One region of the Agrobacterium bohemicum genome, then DNA from elsewhere that is predicted to be linked to it. Evidence: predicted binding sites of a transcription regulator. Region 1 holds the regulator's gene; each other region holds the start of a gene.
The links. The regulator LexA, encoded in region 1, represses DNA repair genes until DNA is damaged. The targets are predictions, from matches to a motif close to TGTTCNNNNTGTGTTCNG.
Positions count from the first base shown of each region.

Region 1 (5,046 bases):
CTGCCTTCTCGACACCTTTACCGAGGTAACGCTTGCCACCATCGCGCAACTCAACGGCTTCATGCGCACCTGTCGAGGCACCCGATGGAACGGCCGCACGGCCGAAGGAGCCGTCTTCCAGATAGACATCGACTTCAACAGTCGGGTTACCACGGCTGTCGAGGATTTCGCGTGCGATGATGTCGGTAATGGCTGTCATGATCTCTCCCTTGGGACTGGAACAGTTTTTTCAGCTGCCTGTCTTAAAGCGCATCCCGAACACTGTGAAGCGCTTTTCGGATTGGCTGCGCGATAAAACCGGTCGCCAGAGCTGCGAGTCGATTGAATGTCTTCAGTTGCTGTAGACGATGCAAAAGAAATTACAATGACAGCGCCCACTCAATGTGCCGGTTTTAGATAAAGGCCGATTGGGGCCAAAACCGGTCAGGCGGCTTTGGCGATGTCGTCGAAGGCCAACAGCTTCTCAAGAAGCTTCGGCATATCCTTCAAGTGAACCATGTTGGGTCCATCTGACGGAGCGTTGTCCGGATCTTCGTGCGTTTCAACAAAAAGACCCGCGATACCGACCGCGACAGCCGCCCGGGACAGCGTTTCCACGAACTCACGCTGACCACCGGTCGACCCACCCTGCCCGCCCGGTTGCTGTACGGAGTGGGTCGCATCAAAAACGACGGGCGCGCCAAGCGATGCCATGATTGGAAGTGAACGCATGTCGGACACGAGTGTGTTGTAACCGAAGGACGCGCCACGTTCACACAGGAGAACGTTCGGGTTTCCGCTTTCATTCAGCTTCGCCAGCACGTTCTTCATGTCCCATGGCGCCAGAAACTGGCCTTTTTTGACGTTTATGACGCGACCGGTTTTCGCGGCCGCGACAAGGAGGTCAGTCTGACGACTGAGGAAAGCCGGAATCTGTAGAATATCAACCACCGGCGCAACGATGCCGCACTGCTCTTCCGTATGAATGTCCGACAGCACGGGAAAACCAAACTGCGTCTTCAGCTCAGCAAAAATCTCCAACGCCTTATCGATGCCGATGCCGCGTTGGCCGGAAAGCGACGTACGATTGGCCTTATCGAAAGACGATTTGTAGACTAGCCCGATCCCAAGCCTGCTGCATAGTTCCGCGAGCGTTTCTGCAATCATGAACGCGTGGTCGCGGCTCTCCATCTGACACGGTCCGGCGATCAGCGAGAAACGTTCGGTATTGGCAAACGACACCGCCTTGGAGCCCTGCCCCGCCACAACTTTCAGATTGTTCGTCACACTCATCGTCTTCCCTCAGCATATAGCGGACGGTCTCGATGGCGTGCCACCGAAATAATCCCAAATCTGTATTGGGCATGCACTTAGCAGCAAGCTGTGCCGGAGTCACTGTCGAGGATATTCATGACGACTCCGGAATACGAATTTAATCATCCGAAAACGCTTAAATGAATTTGACGGAATTTTAAGGGATTGCAGAACACATATGGAACATATAGTGTTCGTTCTGTATTTGTTTCACGAATCTCCGCCTCGAATCTCCAAGGGTGTTTCTTCATGCTCACGCGCAAACAGCAGGAATTGCTTTTATTCATTCATGAGAGAATGAAGGAGTCTGGCGTGCCTCCATCTTTCGATGAAATGAAGGATGCACTCGACCTAGCTTCGAAGTCAGGCATCCATCGGTTGATCACCGCCTTGGAAGAACGTGGTTTTATTCGCCGGCTACCGAATAGAGCCCGCGCATTGGAAGTTATCAAACTTCCCGAATCATACTCTCCTCGAGCTAAACCGCAGCGTGGCTTTTCTCCGAGCGTTATCGAAGGTAGTCTGGGCAAGTCGAAGCCAGCGGAGCCAATAGCGCGTCCCGTTGCCACCAACGACAGCCTGTCCAATGCCGTGAGTGTCCCTGTGATGGGCAGAATCGCTGCTGGCGTGCCTATTTCTGCGATCCAGAACAACACCCACGACGTTGTCGTTCCGATGGATATGCTGGGCTCGGGCGAACATTATGCACTGGAAGTCAAAGGCGATTCGATGATCGAAGCCGGGATTTTCGACGGCGATACCGTTATCATTCGCGACGTAAACACCGCAAATCCGGGCGATATCGTCGTCGCTCTGGTCGACGATGAAGAAGCGACCTTAAAGCGGTTTCGGCGCAAAGGTGCATCTATCGCACTAGAGGCTGCAAACCCTGCCTACGAGACCCGCATTTTCGGGCCTGACAGAGTAAAAATTCAAGGCAAACTCGTTGGACTGATCCGCCGGTACCATTAAGAGTGTAAAGGCAAGCTTGAGCCTGATTTGCCCTTTTTTAACTTCAATCGAGCGGCTCCGTTTATCGTCATTATGATTAGGCGCCCAGCGACGGGTCGTGGCCGCGTTCAGCAATTCATTACAGCAACAAAACTTCTTTTTTTGTCTTCGGCGGCCTCCAACTTGTTATCCGGGTAATCATTTTTTAGATTGGCGACTGGAGTTCGATGGTCTTTGCCGAATTGGCAAGATGATTGGTAGCCCTCGCTTAATTGACTCTTTTGAAATTTGCTTTGAGTACAACCGAGGCTGTCCATCAAATAGTTTGATAAGCGTCATCGTCTCGACCGTCTGGATCATGCGGTATTCTCGCGCTAGGCATGCTGGGTAACGAGGGGAAATGCCATGTATGATCTTTATATAGCCAATAAGAATTATTCTTCGTGGTCGCTGCGACCTTGGGTTTTGATGAAAGAACTTGGGATTGCGTTTGACGAAAAGCTCGTGAAGTTTGGAACATCGAACGACAATTTTCTGGATTTCTCTCCTACAGGCAAGGTTCCATGTCTTGTCGAAGATGACCTAACTGTTTGGGATACGCTCGCAATCGCAGAATATTTGGCAGAACGCCACGATGGTGTATGGGCATCCGACGTCAAAGCGCGCGCATGGTCTCGCTCGGCCTCTGCCGAAATGCACTCCGGCTTTCAGAGCCTGCGCAATGAACACCCGATGACCGTCGGCTTGCGTATTCGTCCATCGGCAATCAATGAGCCTTTAATGAAGGACATTTTACGTATCGATGCGTTGTGGCGGCAAGGTCTGTCCTCGTTTGGAGGCCCATTTCTGGCGGGAGAGAAATTCACCGCTGTTGATGCGTTTTATTGCCCGGTCGCGTTCCGTTTCCAAACCTATAACACGCCGCTGTCGGTGGAAGCAGACGCCTATAAAAACCGGCTACTTTCACTACCTGCGATGCAGGAATGGCAAGACGCAGCCTTGCTGGAAACATGGCGGGATGCTGGCCACGAAGCTGAGGCCGGGGCAGTCGGAGAGTGGACGGAAGATCTGCGCGCAGAATAACGCAGAGGCGAACGCAGCTTTTTAGCATGGGTTACGGAAGACGGTGTCGACTGCGGCACGTAGCAGTTACACCCCCCCGTTTCTCCGTCAACGCGCTAAGGTTGGCGAGACAACATCTGCTCAATGTGAGCTGGAAGCTTTTGAGTGAACTCTCTGCTGCGCCAGTCGTAGCTGCGATGCATGCTCCATGAGCGGTTCTGACCATGCATCGCAGCACTTGCCCTCGCAACGGGTTCACCTTTGAAACCAAGCCAGATTTCCATGGAGCCGGTGCGTCGCAATGTTTCTTGAGTGATCAGAACTGCACCGGATCGACACGTCTCTAAGGATGTCCTGCGTGTGATAACGACGACGTCGGCAACATCGCATGCCGTGCCAGTCAGCGCCGTGTTGGAGACCACGGCGACAGTTACGCCGGTGCTCGACTTTCCCGCGCACCACATGTCTTTGCGGCAGGTGAAAATATTCATGTCTGCCGATGCTGCCTGCATCTCCTTCTTCATCTTCGATTTATCGAGGTCGGTCAGGCCGATAACACGGGATGATGAAGCATCGGTTCCAACACCATCGTCACCATCAGGTGACGTCAAACGCTCCAGCATTTTCGGCGGAATGTGACGCCCCGGTAGAGGCACCGCTCTTTCCCATTGCTCATAGACAAAACCGGAGGCGCGGGATTTGGTGGTCGCAACAGTGTCTTTAGACGTCAATGCCACAAGAGAACCGTCTTCGAAGATCAGCAGATCCGGCTTGTTGCGCGCCTGCTCCGTTACGAGTATGACGAACCCCGCTATTATGAATGGCAAGCCTATCAGGGCAAGCCGTGTCCGTAGAAGCGCCAAGAGCAGAAAGCCAGTGGTCGAGACGGCCAGAAACCACCCGTTCTGGCGTCCAATCGTCGCGTCTCCTCCCCAGCTAGACACTGTATTGGCAACCTCGATCACCATAGCCATGCCATAGCCCATAACCTTGATAAACGGAGCGTCGAGACCAAACGGCATCAACAACATGCCGACCAGAGCAAACGGCATGACAATGAGCGACATGATTGGCATCGCCGCCAGATTTGCAGCAAGCCCATAAGTCGTGATCCGGTGAAAATGTTCGATCGAATAGATCGCGGTCGAAATGCCACCGATCAGTGAGGTGACCACCACACCGCCGATGATCGTCGTGGCCTGTCCGCCCAGCGATAACCACCATGGCGGGCGAGCGATCACGAAGCGCTCTCTTGCCCCGCGCCATCGGCTCCAGAACGCATATCCTGACACCAGTGCGAGCGTGGCGGCAAAGGACATCTGAAAGCTTGGACCCATCACCTCATGCGGCGACAGAACGATGATGACGATGGCCGAGAGTGCGACGTTGCGCATGCTTATCGACGGCCTGTCGACCAGAACTGCGAAAAGCATGATTGACATCATCAACCAAGCCCGTTCCGCTGAGACTGCAAACCCTGAAATGAGGTAGTAGGCAAGTGTCATCAAGAGCGCTGCAAATGCCGATATTTTCTTTACGGGCCAGCGTTGTGAGAAACCGGGAAACAAGCTGAAAGCCATGCGCATTCCCACGAAGAATATGCCAGCGGCCAGCGCCATGTTCAGCCCGGAAATAGCAACGATATGCGCTAGACCGGAAACCCGCAGAGCCTCCATCGTCTCATTGGAAATCGCACGTCTCTCATCGGTGACGATTGATGCGGCAAAGGCACCTGCATCT
Region 1 covers NZ_KQ961023.1:239,418-244,463, forward strand. Annotated here, with positions in the region: gene eno (phosphopyruvate hydratase) at 1-199, opposite strand, end outside; gene kdsA (3-deoxy-8-phosphooctulonate synthase) at 424-1,272, opposite strand; gene lexA (transcriptional repressor LexA) at 1,543-2,265, shown strand; gene ATO67_RS01165 (glutathione S-transferase family protein) at 2,650-3,327, shown strand; gene ATO67_RS01170 (ComEC/Rec2 family competence protein) at 3,423-5,046, opposite strand, start outside.

Region 2 (5,046 bases), on a different contig from region 1:
GGCCGCAAGGCTGGCCGTGACGGTTCGTTCTCCTGGGAGAAACTTGACCTCGTCAAGCCGCTGAAGGACGCCCTGAAAGCGGCATAAGACTTGTCAATCAGCGCTGATTGAGAGATACGGTCTGACATCATAACCCGTGCAGAGCCCTTGAAGGCACTGCACGGGTTAATCTATCTGGCTTGAGAGTACTGACATGACGGAAGAGCGGCGGTCACGCGCAACCGAGGCGTTTTTTGGCAGGCGGAAAGGCAAACCGCTGCGCAACCAGCAGGTCGATACGATTGAAAACCTTTTGCCCTTGCTTAAGGTCGATCTTGAGACGCCGCCGCCTAAAAACCTCGCGGCGCTTTTTCCCGCTGATGTGAAATCCATTCGCCTTGAAATCGGCTTTGGCGGTGGTGAGCATCTCATCCACCGTGCCTCCGAAAATCCGGCCACCGGCTTCTTCGGCGTCGAGCCCTTCGTCAATTCCATGGCGAAATTGCTGGGCAGCGTGCGCGAACGCGAATTGATGAACATCCGCCTCTATGACGACGATGCAACACAGTTGCTGGACTGGCTACCGGATGCGTGCATCGACCATATCGATCTGCTCTATCCTGATCCCTGGCCGAAGAAAAAGCACTGGAAGCGGCGCTTCGTGTCAGATGTCAATCTGGCGCGGTTTCACCGTGTGTTGAAGCCTGGAGCCAAGTTCTGCTTTGCCTCCGACATCGACACCTATGTTAACTGGACGCTTCAACATTGCGCCCACCACGGCGGATTTAAGTGGACTGCAGAAATCTCAGCAGACTGGTCGACACCTTTCGATACATGGCCGGGTACCCGATACGAGAACAAGGCGAAGCGTGAAGGTCGCAGTTCCGCCTATCTCACTTTCATCCGTACCTGATAATGGTTCAGACCTTTGCTTCCACTTCGGATGCAACAGGAATGGATGGCTGCGCACCTTCACGGGTGCAGGCCAGCGAACCGGCGACGGCTGCCCGGCGAAGCGCTAACTCGAAATCCAGACCGGCGTCGAGGCTTGCAGCCAGATAACCACAGAACGTATCGCCAGCGCCGACGGTATCGACAGGTTCGATTTTAAGGCCTGTGGCCTTAAAGAGCTTGCCGTTGCGGATAGCGATCACGCCCTCTGCACCCAGCGTGACGATAAAGGTCTGACCTGTCTCCCCATGGCGCGTCGAAAGCTCTGTTTCCCTCTGTTCTGGTGAAAGGCCGTTTTTTCCGATCAAAAGCTCGAATTCGGTTTCGTTGGCGATGACGATATCGGAAAGCCGTGAGAGGTGTTGAGCCTGTGATGTCAAAGGCGCCGTGTTGATGATCGTAGTGATACGTTTTGCCTTGGCTGCTTTCAGGGCGGCCTCGATGGCATCGGCTGGAATTTCCAATTGCAGCATCAGAATATCACCGGTCGCCATTTCAGAAACAGCACGCTCGGCATCCGCAACGTTGACTTCTCCATTGGCGGCGGGAATGACCGAGATCATGTTCTCGCCGCCCTCGCCGATAAGAATGACGGCGGTGCCTGTCGGCACGGCAACACTTTTCACCAAGGACAGATCGGTCCGCGCATCACGAAGAAGCGTCAGCGCGGGTGCGGCAAACGCGTCGTCACCCACGGCGCCTGCCATTTTCACGATCGCACCGGCACGTTTCGCGGCCAGCGCCTGGTTTGCTCCCTTGCCGCCAGCCGCTGTGGAAAAGGATTTTCCAGTGACCGTTTCGCCAGGCTTGGGCAGGCGCTCGGAGATGGCGACGAGATCCATGTTGATGGACCCAAAAACTGTGATCATGCGGGTGATTCCATAAAAGGGTAGCGATACAAAACAGAGCCGGACTTTGCCGGGTGGATCACTCGTCGTCAACCACTCGCAGTTTGGCGGCACCCGGGCGCCCGTCCGATATGCGGCGTAATTGCTCTGCCTCGGAGCGAGCAATTTCTTTTTGAGACAGCGAAAAATCCAGGCTCTCGATTTTTATCCCACGCGCCAGAACTTTTTCCGAGGAGGTCAGCATCATGTCCACGTCTTTTTGAGCCAGTCCGAAATGCGCCTGTAACTTGCGCGTTCTGTCATCGAGACGCCGTACATCGTCCATCAGCATCGCGACTTCGCCCTGAATAAGATGCGCCTGTTCGCGCATAAGCTGGTCTTTGAGAACCGACTGTATGACCTGAACGGAGAGCATCAACAGTGAAGGTGATACGATGACGACGCGGGACCGGTGTGCGCGCTGGACGAGATTTTCGAAGTGCTGGTGAATATCGGCAAAAATCGATTCTGACGGCACGAAGATGAAAGCAGTATCCTGCGTTTCGCCGGAGATCAGATACTTCTCGGCGACATCGCGAATATGCACCTCCATGTCGCGACGAAACTGCTGCGTGGCAGCGCGCTTTGCCTCCGGCGCATCGTCGGCTTTCAGCGCGTTCCAGGCTTCCAGGGGAAACTTGGCATCAATGACCAGTGGCGGCGCATTGTTCGGCATTCTGATGGTGCAATCAGGACGGAAACCGTTCGAAAGGGTCGGCTGCAAACTGTAGGAACCGGAAGGCAGGGCGTCGGCAATCAGCGCTTCCATGCGCGCCTGCCCGAAGGCTCCGCGTGTCTGTTTGTTGTTGAGGATGGCCTGCAAGCCTATCACATCCTTGGCCAGATCCTGAATATTGCCCTGTGCCGCATCGATGACAGCAAGCCGCTCCTGCAGCTTACTGAGATTTTCATGCGTCGAGCGTGTTTGCTCCGTCAAAGTGGTGCCGATGCGCTGTGACATGCCATCCAGTCGGTCGTTCAGCGTCTGGCTCATCTCGTTCTGGCGCGCACTCAATGTCTCAGTCATGGCGGCGATGCGACCATGCAGTTCCGATTGTGTTCTCAGAAGTTCGGTGATTTCGTCACGCGACTGATCGGGAACCGGCGGTTTACGCCACATGAAGGCAGCAGCCACCAGACACCCCGAAATGACGATGCAGAGAAGAGCGCCAACCGATATGTGGAGGCTGCCGAGACTGAAAGCTGTCGTACCAAGCGCATTGAGATCGATGTTCATAGCCAAATCTAACAGAATTCTTGCGATTCGTCAGATCAAAACAGGAACATTTCAAGGGCGTGAATGAGTCTCGTTTGGCCCTGCTCATGTCGCTAATATCGGCCTTTATTTTTTGTTTCCTCCAAAGATGAGATGCGTTATGGGGAAGCCATGACGATCAAACCTCTTATTATTTTGCCTGATCCTTTGCTGCGCCAGCAATCCAAGCCCATCGAACAGGTGGATGCCGAGATTACGCGTCTGGCCGATGACATGCTGGACACGATGTATGATGCGCCGGGCATTGGTCTCGCCGCAATTCAGATCGGCGTGGCGCGCCGCATGCTGGTGATCGATATCTCGCGCGAAGATGAAGACCGCAAGCCGGTCGTTTTCATCAACCCGGAAATCCTCAAAGTGTCGGACGATGTGTCTGTCTACGAGGAGGGCTGTCTGTCCATTCCCGACTACTACGCGGAAGTGGAGCGTCCTGCTGCACTGACAGTCGCCTATATCGACCGCGACGGTAAAAAGCAGACGGTGGAAGCCGATGGCCTTTTGGCTACCTGCCTGCAACATGAAATGGACCATCTGAACGGTGTTCTGTTCATCGACCACATTTCCCGCTTGAAACGGGATATGGTCATCAAGAAATTCACCAAGGCGGCCCGCGCAAAAATCTGATCTGACTGTCTTCTAGAGATTGTCGGATCGGGCGACGGGGCAGGGGGCGAGCATGGCACTGCGCATCATTTTCATGGGAACGCCGGAATTTTCGGTTCCCACGCTTCGCGCTCTGGTCGATGCGGGACACGAAATCGCCGCCGTTTATACGCAACCGCCTCGTCCAGGCGGTCGTCGCGGTCTAGATCTCCAGAAATCGCCTCTGCATCAGGCCGCCGAACTGCTCGGCATACCGGTTCTCACGCCTGTGAATTTCAAGGCTGAGGAAGACAGGGCGGAATTCAAAGACTTCAACGCAGATGTCGCCGTTGTCGTTGCCTATGGCCTGCTGTTGCCTGAAGCCATTTTGAACGGCACTCGTCTTGGCTGTTACAACGGTCACGCCTCACTGCTACCGCGCTGGCGCGGTGCCGCCCCCATTCAACGCGCCATCATGGCGGGCGATGCCGAGACCGGCATGATGGTCATGCAGATGGAAAAGGGGCTGGATACTGGCCCCGTTGCGCTGACCGCGTGTGTTGCCATCGGCGCTAATATGACGGCTGGCGAATTGCATGACAGCCTGATGCTGGCGGGTGCGCGGCTGATGCGCGAAGCGATGCTGAAGCTGGAAGATGGCGATCTGCCGCTGACACCGCAGGCGGAAGAAGGCGTTCTCTATGCCGCCAAGATCGACAAGGCCGAAACCCGCATCAATTTTTCCTGGTCCAGCCACGATGTGCACAATCACATTCGCGGCCTGTCACCGTTTCCCGGCGCATGGTTCGAAATGGAGATCGGCGGCAAGGCCGAGCGTGTGAAGGTGCTGGAGACCGAACTGGCGAGCGGCATGGGCGAGGCAGGGTCTGTTCTGGACGGTGATTTGACCATTGCCTGCGGCAGCGGTGCGGTGCGGCTGGTGCGTCTGCAAAAGGCAGGCGGCAAGCCGATGCTAGCGCAAGATTTTCTGCGCGGCACTCCCGTCGTTGTCGGAACGAGGCTCGGCTGATGCCACGCTTCCGCATGACCGTTGAATATGACGGTTCCCCCTATTTCGGCTGGCAGCTGCAGACCAATGGCCCTTCTGTGCAGGGTGCCCTGGAAGCTGCTGTGCTGTCATTGACCAAAGAGATCGTCAGCTTTCGCGGTGCAGGCCGCACCGATTCCGGAGTTCACGCCAAGGGTCAGGTCGTGCATGTCGATCTCGCACGCGCCTGGGAGCCTTACAAACTGCGCAACGCGCTGAACGCGCATCTGGCCATGGCTGGCGAGGCTGTCTCGGTTCTAAACGTGGAGGCTGTGACGGAGGATTTCGACGCACGATTTTCGGCGCTGCGCCGTCACTACCTC
Region 2 covers NZ_KQ961029.1:156,770-161,815, reverse strand. Annotated here, with positions in the region: gene metK (methionine adenosyltransferase) at 1-87, shown strand, start outside; gene trmB (tRNA (guanine(46)-N(7))-methyltransferase TrmB) at 194-892, shown strand; gene ATO67_RS12960 (ribokinase) at 900-1,799, opposite strand; gene ATO67_RS12955 (DNA recombination protein RmuC) at 1,858-3,060, opposite strand; gene def (peptide deformylase) at 3,205-3,717, shown strand; gene fmt (methionyl-tRNA formyltransferase) at 3,770-4,705, shown strand; gene truA (tRNA pseudouridine(38-40) synthase TruA) at 4,705-5,046, shown strand, end outside.
Region 2: ATO67_RS12955 (DNA recombination protein RmuC) is a predicted target of LexA. The motif match lies at 3,086-3,103, and genes of this name have one in related genera.

Region 3 (5,046 bases), on a different contig from region 1:
ACGAACGCTCTCCTCGCGGCAAACGAAGAGCGCCTTATCGCCACGCGCATGCAATTTGCCAATCTCGCACACGGGCTTAAAACCCCGGTCGCGAGCCTTTTACTGGCCTTGAATGATAGCAATGATCCAGACGGCACTTTGCGAGATCTCGGCCAACGTATCGATCACAGGATCAAGCACCACCTAAGCTCAACGCGCCAGGCCATGGCGACGAGCGGGAGCACGGCAAGCGCCAACGTAGCCGATACCGTCACGAATTTGCACTTGGCAATCAGCTCCATCCATGCGGAAAAGACTGTCCGGTTCGAGACCGTCATCGACAGCGAATTGAGGGTCGCCTGCGACGATAACGACCTTGAAGAAATGTTGGGAAACCTGATCGAAAACGCCTTCAAGTGGACATCCTCCACCGTAAAGGTGACTGCTGTAAGAGACAAAGCGACCCTGCGCATTACTATCGAGGACGACGGACCGGGCATCCCTGTCGATCGGATGGAGGCGGTTTTGCTTCCGGGCGTCAGAGAAGACGAGCGCATCTCTGGCACTGGCTTCGGACTGACCATCACCAACGAACTCGCCGAACTCGATAGCGGTTCTCTCACACTGGAACGCAATTCTCCGCAGGGCTTAAGAGCGATCCTCGTTCTGCCTGCGGCGATACCCTCTCGGTCATCGACGGCTTGAACCAGCGTTCAGAATTCACCGCTTCCGTTTCAACTCGTCCTGCTGAATACCGAAGTGATCTATAATCATATCGACGTTCCGGCGGTGTGACTTGAAATAGACGTCGAACAGATCCCCGACGAGCGGCACGCTGCCGACGACAGCATCCAGGCCAATATTACCCACCATGCGCGCAAGCTTGTCACGCGGAACGCCAAGGCGGCGGGCTTCGTTGACGATATACAAACCAACCATCGCCCCAGCACCATCTCCAACAAGCGGCATCAGACCTAGGATGGAGTCGGCACCAAAACGGATGCGCGTACCCGGTATTCCGATAGCCGTATCCATCAGGCGAGCAATGCCGGACAGCCGACGCAATCTCCGAATGCGCTCCGCACTATCGGTGAAATCGCTTGCTGTCCCTGTTGCAGCGCCATCTGCATTCCAAGTTTTTGCGGCCATGATGCACTCCAACCCGAGAGATAAAAGTATTTACGCTATAAATGAATGGGGACGCGGACGGTTGCGTTCAAGGGATACCGCGCAGATGGTAGGGGACCAATGAATGCACACGGCCCGTCAACTGGGGCCGTGTTAACAGAAACCCCACAGCATTTCAGCCTGCTGAAACGCGGATCGCGCCCGCCTCGCCCAGACTGCGTTGTACAGCCGCGACATCGTTGGCGGAAATATCGGCGGACACTTCGATTTCGCCAGCAAGCGGTGCGTCTTGCCGCGCATTATCGTTGGCGGACACATCACCTCCAGACTGCGAAACACCAACTGTGTTCTCAGCCGTTGTGGATTGGATGAAGATGTCAGATCGCGATATCCCGTGTTGCTGAACCAGATGCTCAACCGCAAGGTCTGCCGCCGCACGCGTTTCGAAAAGCGCTTTCATTGTCGTTGTGCTGTCGTCGGCCATAGGTTTCTCCTGTTTTGAGTATCAATATAGGCATACTCACTCGAGACCGGAGAGTTCCGTTCGACGCCGCACGAAAGAGCGACAGCACTGGAAATTTGCATAAAAGCTGGTATGTTCTCTTTTTGTTTCGATTTCACCTTGAGGGGAGGCGTTAGGAGATGGATGTCATGGCCCAGCCTCCGGTTCGAAAAATTATTCACGTTGATATGGATGCCTTCTACGCATCGGTGGAACAGCGGGATAATCCTGCCCTTCGAGGCCTGCCGTTGGCCGTTGGCGGGTCGGCAGCGCGCGGTGTCGTGGCTGCGGCAAGTTACGAGGCCAGAACTTTCGGTGTGCATTCGGCAATGCCTTCAGTGACTGCAAAGCGCAAGTGCCCAGATTTGATTTTCGTGCCGCCTCGCTTCGACGTCTACCGGCAGGTTTCGCATCAAATCCGTGAAATCTTTGCCGAATATACGCCATTGATCGAACCGCTTTCGCTGGACGAGGCTTATCTTGATGTGACTGAAAACCTGAAAGGCATGGAAATCGCGACCGAGATCGCGCTTGAAATTCGTGCAAAGATCAAGGTCGTCACAGGTCTCAATGCCTCAGCTGGCATCTCCTACAACAAGTTTCTTGCCAAGATGGCGAGCGACCTGAACAAGCCTAACGGTCAGGCTGTTATTACGCCTAAAAACGGGCCAGGCTTTGTCGAGTCTCTTGCCGTCAAGAAATTCCATGGCGTTGGGCCAGCGACGGCTGAGCGGATGAAAAATCACGGCATCGAAACCGGCCTTGATCTGAAGTCGAAACCATTGAGCTTTTTGCAGCAGCATTTCGGCAAGTCTGGCGCATATTTCTACGGCATCGCCCGTGGCATCGACGAACGACAGGTGAAAGCCGACCGTATCCGCAAATCGGTGGGCGCCGAAGACACGTTCGCTGAGGATATCGGTGATCTCGATCGAGCCAAAGCGGAGCTAAAACCACTGGTAGAAAAAGTGCGGCGCTATTGCGAGGCGCATGATATCGCCGCAAAAACGGTCACCGTTAAAATCAAATACTCCGATTTCAGCCAGGCGACACGCAGCAAGACAGTATCCGAACCGATTTCCGATGCCGGGATTATCACGGAGATCGCAGAGGTTCTGCTGGCGTCCGTGTTTCCATTCAAGCGTTCAGTGAGGCTTCTGGGCGTTACCCTTTCCTCACTCAACAGCCAGCAAACATTCCAAGAGCCGCAGCTTGCTCTCAAACTATGATTATTTTTTCGGGAACAACAGGTGTCACTTGCTGTTCGCTCAGGAGTGCAGACAAATCCTCGCGAAACAGCTCAAAGGAGACACGTGATGACACCGCAAAAAGACGTTAAGGGTTCTGTGGAAGACATTCACGACGATGCCAAAGGGCAATATACCAAAGGTTTGAAGCACAGCGATAATAATGGAGTGGACAGCGCCAAGCCGCGGGTGATTACCGGATCAGACGATGCGACCATGCATAAAACGCCTCCCGGAAAGAAACCGATCAAGAAAGAATGGGATGTGAATTATGATGAGCGGGAGACGAACGAGGGAGATTTTCGCGGATAACTCGCTAAATCTCCCTGTTTCCCAATCGCTGAATCAATGCCTGCGCGTCGATCCAAACGCGAATCCGAGCAAAGCAGCGAGGCCGAGTGATGCAATTGGGTGTTGATCTATGAGACGCCGCGCTGATCGAACAGTCTTTTCGGGCGCTGCCACAAGGTTGGTCGAGAGCGTGTCGCCTGCACGGTATGAAAGGCTTTCCACTTCTCCGCGTATGGCCTTCAGTTCATCAGTCACAGAACTGCCAAACCCGGCGTCCCTCTCCGCCACATACCTCAAAGCATCCTCGACCAGCGGCGCATCGGGCTTGGACGCAAAATCCGTTTCATCAGCCGGAACAACACCTGGATCGGTGTAAAGCGATGTCTCTGGATCGGCGAAGGGAGTGCTTGGTGTCTGGGGACCGGTCATGTTCTTGATGAGCTCCTTGGTTTTCCATACTAACCTGGGTCTAGCTCGTATGTTCCTGCCCAGTGAAGATTACTCAAAATAAAAGATATAAATGACATAATGTTATATCTTTTGAATTGCACCTCTCGCGTTGCTGTGAGATGGTCGATCGGGAGCGGGGCCGCCCTTAACAGGATCTTAGATGTTATACTTGGAGGCTGAGGCTCGTCCCCTGCATGACATAATCCGATTTCTCGTTATGGAATTCCTTGATCGATGCCTGAAGTCCGCTCACCTACCCCGCTTTATCATAGGATTTATGCGGTCATGCGCGAACGCATCGTAAAGGGTTATTATCCCAGCGACGCACCGGTCCCCAGCGAAGCGGAATTGGCAGAAAGCTTTTCGGTCAGCCGGATTACCATTCGCAAGGCGATGGAGATGTTGACGGCGGAAGGGCTGGTGACACGAACGCGGGGACGAGGCACCTATATCACCGACCGCACCAAAGAAAACAAATTGAACCGTGTCGTCGTTTCCAACATCAACAGCCTGTTCAGCTACCTCAATGCAGTGGGGAAGAGCACACGGCTGAAGGTTGTCAGCCTTGATGTTGGAGAAGCACCGCCACGGATTTGCGAACAGATGGGCGTGTTGCCCACCACGGAACTGGTTCGCGCCGTTCGGGTGCGTTCACTGGACCGCCGCCCCTATTCGCTATCGACAGCCTATCTGCTGCCGGAAATCGGCGAGACGTTGAACCGGCAGGATTTGGCAACGACCAATATGATCGATCTTGTGCAAAAAGCTGGTGCAGTCGTTGAAAAGGTAGAACAAACATTGACGGCGACGCTTGCCGACGACTATGCCGCCAAACACTTGGAAATACCCATCGGCGCTCCATTGATGCTGGTTAACCGTTTGTTTTTCAACTCAGAATTAAAGCCTTTTTACGCGGCTGAAATCTTTTATCGTGCTGATCGTTACGAATACCGTGTCTCGCTAAAGCGCGAAGACGGAAAAGATTTCTCGCTGGGTAATTGAGGCTTTTTGTTCGGAGCAGTGACCTAGTTACCTTTCGATGCCCCTTCTGCAAGAGCTCCTGCTTTCATCATCGCGTGTAACATATCCAAGCGTGGCTCCACCGGTGGTGGATAGACATCTCTGCCATGGGTCAAGCCGAGAGCGAGGAAGGTCTCGACCAGCTTGTATGTCAGCGGACCGGGATTGACGACCGGAACCGGCAGGTTTGCGGCGAGATATTCGCCAGCCTGATGCATGGTCGTTGATCCCAGGCAGATGACCTCCGCGCCATCCTCCTCGATGCAGCGCATGGCTAAATCGCGCATACGGGGGAACACGCTGTCTTCCTTGCCGCCCAGCAGGTTGGAGAAATCCGGCGGCTGATCGAAGCTGCGCACAGAGGCGCACTGGCGGTCGAAACCATATTCACGGATGGCCTTGCGGTATCGCGGCAGTGCCGGGTCCCAT
Region 3 covers NZ_KQ961033.1:98,962-104,007, forward strand. Annotated here, with positions in the region: gene ATO67_RS17440 (sensor histidine kinase) at 1-684, shown strand, start outside; gene ATO67_RS17445 (DUF4112 domain-containing protein) at 700-1,128, opposite strand; gene ATO67_RS17450 (hypothetical protein) at 1,283-1,591, opposite strand; gene dinB (DNA polymerase IV) at 1,759-2,838, shown strand; gene ATO67_RS17460 (hypothetical protein) at 2,926-3,168, shown strand; gene ATO67_RS17465 (hypothetical protein) at 3,202-3,576, opposite strand; gene ATO67_RS17470 (GntR family transcriptional regulator) at 3,832-4,599, shown strand; gene ATO67_RS17475 (aspartate/glutamate racemase family protein) at 4,623-5,046, opposite strand, start outside.
Region 3: dinB (DNA polymerase IV) is a predicted target of LexA. The motif match lies at 1,704-1,721, and genes of this name have one in related genera.